2 regions of the Peribacillus sp. NPDC096540 genome follow, and region 2 is predicted to be linked to the other one. Evidence: a T-box and tRNA genes for the amino acid it is inferred to sense, from the RefSeq annotation. Region 2 holds a T-box; the other holds one or more tRNA genes.
What was found. A T-box is a leader RNA that pairs with one kind of tRNA and senses whether it is charged. The one in region 2 lies ahead of ACQKMR_RS16590 (valine--tRNA ligase), so its partner is inferred to be a tRNA-Val.
Positions count from the first base shown of each region.

Region 1: it encodes a tRNA-Val, which carries the amino acid that the T-box ahead of ACQKMR_RS16590 (valine--tRNA ligase) is inferred to sense. The anticodon was not compared.

Region 1 covers NZ_JBNNTG010000002.1:138,526-142,970, forward strand. Annotated here, with positions in the region: gene ACQKMR_RS02730 (YjcG family protein) at 1-122, opposite strand, end outside; gene ACQKMR_RS02735 (alpha/beta hydrolase) at 214-936, opposite strand; gene ACQKMR_RS02740 (phosphatidylglycerophosphatase A family protein) at 1,125-1,682, shown strand; gene ACQKMR_RS02745 (hypothetical protein) at 1,709-1,930, opposite strand; tRNA gene ACQKMR_RS02750 (tRNA-Val) at 2,137-2,208, shown strand; gene ACQKMR_RS02755 (type 1 glutamine amidotransferase domain-containing protein) at 2,639-3,163, shown strand; gene ACQKMR_RS02760 (YhgE/Pip family protein) at 3,585-4,445, shown strand, end outside.
Region 2 covers NZ_JBNNTG010000019.1:28,367-32,811, reverse strand. Annotated here, with positions in the region: gene ACQKMR_RS16595 (ATP-grasp domain-containing protein) at 1-434, shown strand, start outside; gene ACQKMR_RS16590 (valine--tRNA ligase) at 516-3,167, opposite strand; T-box leader at 3,211-3,439, opposite strand; gene ACQKMR_RS16585 (hypothetical protein) at 3,677-3,868, shown strand; gene ysxE (spore coat protein YsxE) at 3,926-4,445, opposite strand, start outside.

The sequences.
Region 1 (4,445 bases), on a different contig from region 2:
AACGTTTGTTTAAGCGTAATATGTGGTGGAATGAAAGCGTACTTCGTATCATAACGTTTTCGATAGGAGTTAGCTAAATCTTGAAGTTTTTTTGAAGGGAAAATTGCAACACCATATTTCATAATTGTAACCTCCTGAAATTTTTAATAGTTGTAATATTGTATTTGGAAATGCTTTATTGAACCTTTCTTAAAAGAAGGGTTTCTAGTTTTGTTAGAACATTTCCAATAGTGCTCTTTTTAAATCTGCCTGCCAATACTTCCAGGTATGATTACCTTCAAATTCTTCATAGAAGCAAGGAAATCCTTTTTGATTTAACAATTTATGCAATTCCCGGTTAGGTTCTATAAAGTTTGCCCGATTTCCATCTGTCGTGGGAACATCGGTTTCCTCGGTCCCAATTACATGATAAAGCTCTAGGAGATGCGGATTCTCAAAATTACGGACAGCATCCAAAACTGCTTCATTGGCAAGCGGAGACTGCATGATGCACTTCCCAAATGTATGAGGATATTGCAGAGCAGCTAATAAAGAAACAGTGCCACCAAGAGAGTCACCGATTAAAGCACGACCATGTCCCATTTGATAGGTTGGAAATTCATCATCTAAAAATGGAACAAGTTCATGGGCGAGAAAACGTATGTATTCAACGTGCTGTTCCCCATCTGGATGATATTTACGCCTGCGGTCAAATCGATCTTTATAAGGAATACCAACAACGATGATATTCTCAATTTCATCGTTCCCTAATAGTTCATCCGCTACGCGACCAATCCGTCCCATCTGAAAGTAATCACGGCCATCCTGAGCAATAACAAGCGAATATTTATATAGTGGAGAAAAATTAGCAGGCAAGTAAACAAGTAGCTCCAATTCTTCTGCTAAAGCTTCACTTTTAAACATGTACTCTTTTATCGTGCCTTTGCGTAAACTCATTCTTCCGCACCTCTATAATTAATAATGAAAAACTACTTACTTGGCTATTTTATCACAGCTTCGTATCTTTTTCTCGTGACTTGAATTTCAAATAGAAAAATTTCATTATATTTTCTAAAAATTTAAAATATAAAATGCTATAATGTAAGGATATAGAAAAATATTACAAAAAAAGAGGTGGCAGAGAAATGACAGATGTACACGTACACAGCAGGGAAGTAACAAGAGCGGCTAAGCAAACATTAATAGAACGTGGTGTCAGTGTGGAAGCCATTGCAGAAATTGTTTATGAATTGCAGTTCCCTTACAAAGCTGATTTGAAATTGGAGGAATGCATTCGCAGCGTAGAGCGAGTTCTTTTAAAAAGGGAAATTCAACATGCTATTTTAGTAGGTGTGGAACTTGATAAGCTTGCTGAGCAAAAGAAGTTATCAGAACCACTGCAATCAATTGTTGAATCGGATGAAGGCTTGTTCGGAGTGGATGAAACAATTGCCTTTGGTGCAGTACTAGGCTACGGAAGCATTGCTGTAACAACCTTTGGACATTTAGATAAAAATAAAATAGGTGTCATTCACGAACTGGATAAGAAGCAAGAAGGAGTAGTGCATACTTTCCTGGATGATATCGTTGCCAGTATTGCTGCGAGTGCCGCTTCAAGATTAGCCCATCGTCTAAGAGATGAAGAAGAATCATTAACTGAAAAGGAAAAGGACATTCAGGAAGAGGAAGAATTAATCGGTTAAATTTTTATGAAATAATACCATATTTTTCATCCTGATCTATCATACCTAGGTTTAATAAGGCGGGCAGAAAGAATATTGTTCATTTTAAATGTTCGTTTTGTCTGCCTTAGAAAACAATAGGCACGAATATGTCCTGGATTTATTTCAAGCACCTGAATTTTCCGCTGGGTAATCTTCCCTTGTTCGGAGAGATAAATAATCTCTAAGGGAATATTTCCCTCCATATGTTTACGAAGAATATATTTCATTTTTTATCACTCCTTAGCTTATTTTATTATATACGAACGTATGTTTTTTATGCAAATAAAAAAGAACACTAGTTCGTATTTCTTAGCAGAGAAAGTTCTTACAAGATAAACATAAAATTTTTTTGAAATAATTCGTTGACTTTTTATTAAAAAAACTTATAATAAATTATGTACTTAAGTAATAGAACAAGCTAATTAATACATATGACTTGTTAGCTCAGTGGGAGAGCACTTCCTTGACAGGGAAGGGGTCGTGGGTTCGAATCCCTCACAGGTCATCCGAACGGCGGAAGCATTGTTAAACAATGTTTTTGCCGTTTTTTATTTTATCATTTTACTATTCAAAGTAGATAGTAACGTAGATACCTTGCCCTCGAATATCTTGTTCGGGGGTTTTCTATGTCCATAGAATAGAATGAAGCAGTATCCTCGTTGTTTCGATAATAGATATTACATAGATGGAAATGTAAATTTTTGTAAGTAGAAAATGCTAGTTTCGCGGAAAAAATCATGAGAAACTAAAAATTCAATTACATGATATTAAAAAAGGTAGCTAAATGGTTAAATACCTGTGGGAACAGAGTAGCAAAAATGGATTCATACACTGTTATATTAAAAGATTAGCTGGCAGCAGGAAAGGGCAATATATATGGAAGAATAGTAAAGTGAAGGAGAACCATGTATTTTAATAAAGAAGGAGAGATTTACATGCGATTAGTAGGAAAGAAAATAATCAGTCTTGTGCACCATGATTTTGAAGATTTAGAGCTCTGGTATCCAATCTTACGTTTAAAAGAAGAGGGAGCGATTGTTCACCTCGCTGGAGAAAAGGCAAATGAAACATATATTGGAAAATATGGTGTGCCTGCAGTATCAGATTTTGCATATGGTAGTATTAAAGCGGAAGAATATGATGCCATCCTTGTTCCCGGAGGTTGGGCCCCTGATAAAATTCGCCGTTTTCCTGAAGTGATTACACTTATCCAGAGTATGGAAGAAAGTAAAAAGCCTATCGGACAAATCTGTCATGCAGGATGGGTCTTAATCTCTGCTAAAATTTTGCAGGGGAAGAATGTAACGAGTACACCTGGAATTAAAGATGATATGGAGAATGCTGGGGCAACATGGATAGATAAGGCTGTTGTAGTAGACGGACATCTTGTATCCAGCAGGCGTCCTCCGGATCTTCCAGATTATTTAAGAGAATTGATTAAAGTAATTGAAAAACGTTAAAACATAATATGACAAAAAAAGTGGTTTTTCCTCCCGGGAAAATCACTTTTTTATCAATGAATTTGTGATAAAAAATATTTTCGGAAAATGATGATAATGAACGAACGAACCCGGAATGTTGGTAAATAGGATTTCGAAGGCGTAATCCCTCATACAGAAAAATTCAGGATACAGTAAACAAGGGCCTCGGGCATTGGTTTGGTTTGGAAGGGCTATCGAGATGTTTGAAGGTAAGGTGAAAATTAGAGGAGGGTAAAAAGTATTCTTTAGAAGAAATAAGCCAAAACTCCAAGAAGCGGGTGTCGTTATCGACACCTGCTTTTTTTCAATATGGGGAAAGAGTATGGATATGTTTACTTGTATTGATCGAGGCTATTTTTCGAATAATAGTAACAAAATACTTTTTGGGCGGGGATAAGGTTTGAAAAATATTCGAGAAATTTTCATTGATGATATAAAAAGTATATATAAGAATGTTTTTGTTTGTATTGTTATTATTTTTCTAATGTTTATCCCGTCAATTTATGCTTGGTTTAACATTGTTGCTTCTTGGGATCCTTATGCGAATACGGAAGGAATCCTTGTTGGTGTTTCCAATAATGATAAAGGTACAGAGTTAAATGGTGAAGCCGTGAATATTGGCAATGAAGTTATAGATGGGCTAAAGGGGAATTCAGATTTAGGCTGGAGATTCACAACAGAAAAAGATGCCATTGCAAAGGTGGAAAAGGGAGATTATTATGCATCTATCATCATTCCAACGAATTTTTCAGAGCATATTGCGACCATCATGACAGATGACCCTATAAAAGCAGAGATTGATTACTATGTTAATGAAAAAATCAATTCCATTGCTCCTAAAATGACTGCAGCAGGGGCTAATAGTATTGTGGAAAATGTGAGCAAAAGCTTTGTTAAAACAGCTAGCGGAAGTATCCTTTCAATCTTTAATGAACTGGGAATCACGTTGCAAAATGAGCTACCGACCATTCAAAAAATGAAGAATATGGTGTTTTTTTTAGAGGAGAAACTACCTGAGCTTGAGCAAAATATCAAAACGGTCCAAACACATGTGAAAAGGGCTGAAGACATCATTAAGATGGTTAATGATGGTCTTGATTCAATAGAAGGAATAACGTCACAAAAAGACAAATTAGTGTCAGACGTTTCAAGTTATGTAGATTCAACAAGGCAGGCATTCGAAGGAATCAATCCACTATTAGAAAATGATCTTGCATTTGTAAGAAGCGATAATGAATCTATCTTAGTGCTGGCGAACCGG
Region 2 (4,445 bases):
GACGCGGTGGAAAACAAGTGTATTTAATTGAACAAGCCCGTGATTTAGCCGAATTGTCTGATGGAAATTGGATTGTCCAAAAGCCCTGCGTATTCGGCAAGGATATCCGCGTTTTTGTGGTTGGTAAAAAAGTAGTGGCCGCAGTACTTCGAGAGTCCTCCTCAAGCTTCAAGGCAAATTATACGTTAGGTGGATCGGCTTCATTATATGAGCTGTCTGTACCTGAAAAAGCTCTTGTTGAAAGAGTAATTACAGCTTTTGAGTTTGGCATGGTCGGAATCGATTTTATTTTTGCCGAAGATAACAGCCTAATGCTCAATGAAATTGAGGATGTCGTGGGTAGCAGGACACTTAGTGCACTAAGTGACATTAATATTGTAAGAGAGTACCTTATTTTTATTAAAGATAGAATTTCCTCTCAACCGGACACCTAATCGCGACTGATTGAAGATTAATAGCATTAAATAGAAAAAAGGATGAACCAGCATAATAGGCCGGTTCATCCTTTTTGCATTTTACAGCTGTTTCAATTCGTTGATTCTGTGGATCACAGAGTCACGTTTTTCACTGTAGTCTTTTTCTTTGGCACGTTCTTCTTCAATAACGCTCGCTGGCGCCTTTTTAACAAAGCCCTCGTTGCCTAATTTTTTCTGTACGCGTTCGACTTCTTTATTAAGTTTGTCGAGTTCTTTTTCAAGACGTTTCACTTCTTCGTCGATATTGATCAGTCCTGTAAGCGGAAGGATTAGTTCAACTCCAGTTACAACTGCCGTCATTGCCTGAGCTGGTTCTTCCACTTCGATGCCGATCGTCAAGTGTTCAGGATTACAGAAACGCTCGATATAGCTGCTGTTTTTCTGTAAAGTTGCTAAGATGGACTCGTCTTTCGCTTTTAAAATCAAATTGATTTTTTTGCTTAACGGTGTGTTCACCTCAGCTCGGATGTTACGAACGGAGCGAATGATTTCAACAAGCAGCTTCATTTCCTCAGCTGCAGCTGTATCTGTCAATTCCTCGTTCACTTCCGGCCAAGCAGCAACAGTGATTGACTCACCTTTATGTGGAAGGTTTTGCCAGATTTCTTCGGTAATGAATGGCATGAAGGGATGCAACAACCTCATCGTGTTATCTAACACGTAAGCTAAGATTGAACGAGTCGTTTTCTTCGCTGCTTCGTCTTCGCCATATAACGGAAGTTTCGCCATTTCAATATACCAGTCACAGAAGTCATCCCAAATGAAGTTATAAAGCACACGACCGACTTCACCGAACTCATAACGGTCAGCGAGTCTTGTTACGTTTGAAATCGTTTCGTTCAAACGTGTCAAAATCCATTTATCGGCTACAGATTTTTCACCGCTTAAATCGATTTCATCATACGTCATGCCATTCATGTTCATTAAAGCAAAACGGGATGCGTTCCAGATTTTGTTGGAGAAGTTCCAAACCGCTTCCACTTTTTCCGTGCTGTAACGAAGGTCCTGACCTGGTGAGCTGCCCGTTGATAAGAAGTAACGCAGGGAATCAGCACCGTATTGATCGATGACATCCATCGGATCCACACCATTGCCAAGCGATTTACTCATCTTGCGCCCCTGTTCGTCACGAACCAGACCGTGGATCAGTACATTTTCAAATGGACGCTCACCTGTGAACTCAAGAGCTTGGAAAATCATCCGCGATACCCAGAAGAAAATGATATCATAGCCTGTTACAAGTGCCCCGTTTGGATAGTATCGTTTGAAATCGATACAGTCCTTATCAGGCCAGCCCATAGTCGAGAAAGGCCATAATGCCGAGCTGAACCATGTGTCCAGAACGTCTGTATCTTGTTCCCAGTTCTCAGCATCCGCAGGCTCTTCATGTCCTACATAAACTTCGCCTGTTTCTTTATGATACCAAGCTGGAATGCGGTGGCCCCACCAAAGCTGACGGGAAATACACCAATCGCGAATATTTTCCATCCAGTGCAGATACGTTTTTTCGAAACGATCAGGAACAAAATGAACCTTTTCATCATCAGACCCTTTTTGAAGCTCAACTGATGCATCAGCAAGAGGTTGCATTTTAACGAACCATTGAGTCGAAAGATATGGTTCAACTACAGCACCGCTTCGCTCTGAGTGTCCAACTGAGTGAAGGTGATCTTCTATTTTAAAGAGTACTCCTTCCTCCTGAAGGTCTTTGACGATTTGCTTACGGCATTCGAAGCGATCCATGCCTTCGTATTTACCGGCCTTTTCATTCATCGAACCGTCTTCATGCATGACAAGGATGCGCTCCAAATTGTGACGGTTCCCAATTTCAAAGTCATTCGGATCATGAGCAGGCGTAATTTTAACCGCACCAGAACCGAATTCCATATCCACATAATCATCACCAACGATCGGAATTTCCCGACCTGTAATTGGCAAGCGAACCATTTTACCGATTAAATGCTTATAACGATCATCTTCAGGGTGTACAGCAACCGCAGTATCGCCCAGCATCGTTTCTGGACGTGTGGTGGCTATTTCAATTTCACCTGACCCGTCAACCAACGGATATTTCATATGGTAAAATGCGCCCTGCACATCTTTATAAATAACCTCGATATCGGATAACGCCGTTTTCGTTGATGGATCCCAGTTGATGATGTATTCGCCGCGATAAATCAAGTCCTTGTTATAAAGAGAGACGAAAACTTCGCGTACTGCTTTAGAAAGCCCCTCATCAAGAGTGAAGCGTTCACGGGTATAATCAAGCCCAAGACCCAGCTTTGACCATTGTTCACGGATATGGCTCGCATATTCCTCTTTCCATTTCCATGTCTCTTCAACGAACTTTTCACGTCCAAGGTCATAACGGCTTACGCCTTCTGTACGAAGCTTTTGTTCAACCTTTGCTTGAGTAGCGATACCAGCATGGTCCATACCTGGCAACCATAAAACGTCATAGCCTTGCATCCTTTTCATGCGTGTCAATATATCTTGAAGTGTCGTATCCCAAGCATGGCCAAGATGCAGCTTACCTGTTACATTAGGGGGCGGGATGACAATCGTATATGGTTCCTTTTTATCGTCACCCGTCGCTTCGAAAAACTTCCCATCAAGCCACCATTTATAGCGGCCTTTCTCTATCGTCTGCGGATCATATTTAGTCGGCATCGAAATTTGGTTCTCTTCCATATCATTTCCTCCTTTTTGGGCATAAAAAAAACTTCCATCATCACAAAAGGACGAAGGAAGTTGTTCGCGGTGCCACCTTTTTTCCGAAAAAGAAAAGAATCTTCTTCGGCTCTCAAATGGGATAACGGCTCTTCACCGGCCATCGCTACTAATAACTTTCACGAAAACTGCTCGCGGACGACTTCTGATGCTGCCTACTTAGAAACCTCTCACCAACGGTTCCCTCTCTGAAAAGCGCATTTCATCTTACTATTTCCGGTCTTTGCATTCATTTATATTCATATGTAAAATCACTTAATGCATATAGTATATAGTACAAAAAAAATGTGGCTCCAGTCAATCATCTTTCGAATACTTTCTTAAAGTATTCTCACTTTAGGCTATTAAATCTTGCCATTCAGTCTTTTTCTTTATTCTATCCTCTAAGATAAGTTCCTGTGACGGCTTTCTCACGTTTTCCACCTCCTACCCATAGAATATAAGAAGTCCTACAAAGGAAGGTAATAATTATGAAACGAAGATATTCCCCTTATACTTTACCGCCTTGGATGAAAAAATTCCGCGGTGTTTGCCAGCAGTTCATTATCCCTTTTATAGTGTTCCAAGGGTTGCGGACGCTGATTTTCCCTACTTTCTTCGATATGCTTCTGCTAATCGCATTTATTTTCTTAGCTATGGCTTTATTTTTCGAATGGATTTAATTATTCCCCTACAGTAAAAAAATATACATGACTGGAGGTAATCCAATCATGTATATTTTAGCTTGGGGGCGATTGCTCTTCTTTAGCAGCTTCAGCAGCCGCCTTCTTCTTCTGTTCAATTTCTTCGATTTTCATCACCATATATTCAATATTCTTCAGGAGCCAAAATTGCCGCTGCAATTGGGTAACATTATCTAGTTCTGTTCTTTGGCCTCTGCCGTCCGAATAATTCTTTACTATATCTAAAGCCGATCCCGGAAAAGCAAGATAGCTTTGCATCAGCATCAATTCTTCTTCGTTCAACGGGAAATAACGGAGATAGTTATATAGCCAGTCGACACAGTCATCACATTGTACAGGATAGGTCCTCGCCGATTTCACAAGGAATGGGAGTAAATCAAAATGAGGCGGTGCCGTATTCGAATTCTCAAAATTAATAAAGTAGCCATATCCACGTTCATCATAAATAAAATGTTTTAATGAGACCTTTCCATGTGTGACAACAGTCCGGATTTTTTCACTTTCCTTTGTTTTTTCATACCACGTTTCAAACTTCTTAATCGAGTACTTCAGTGCC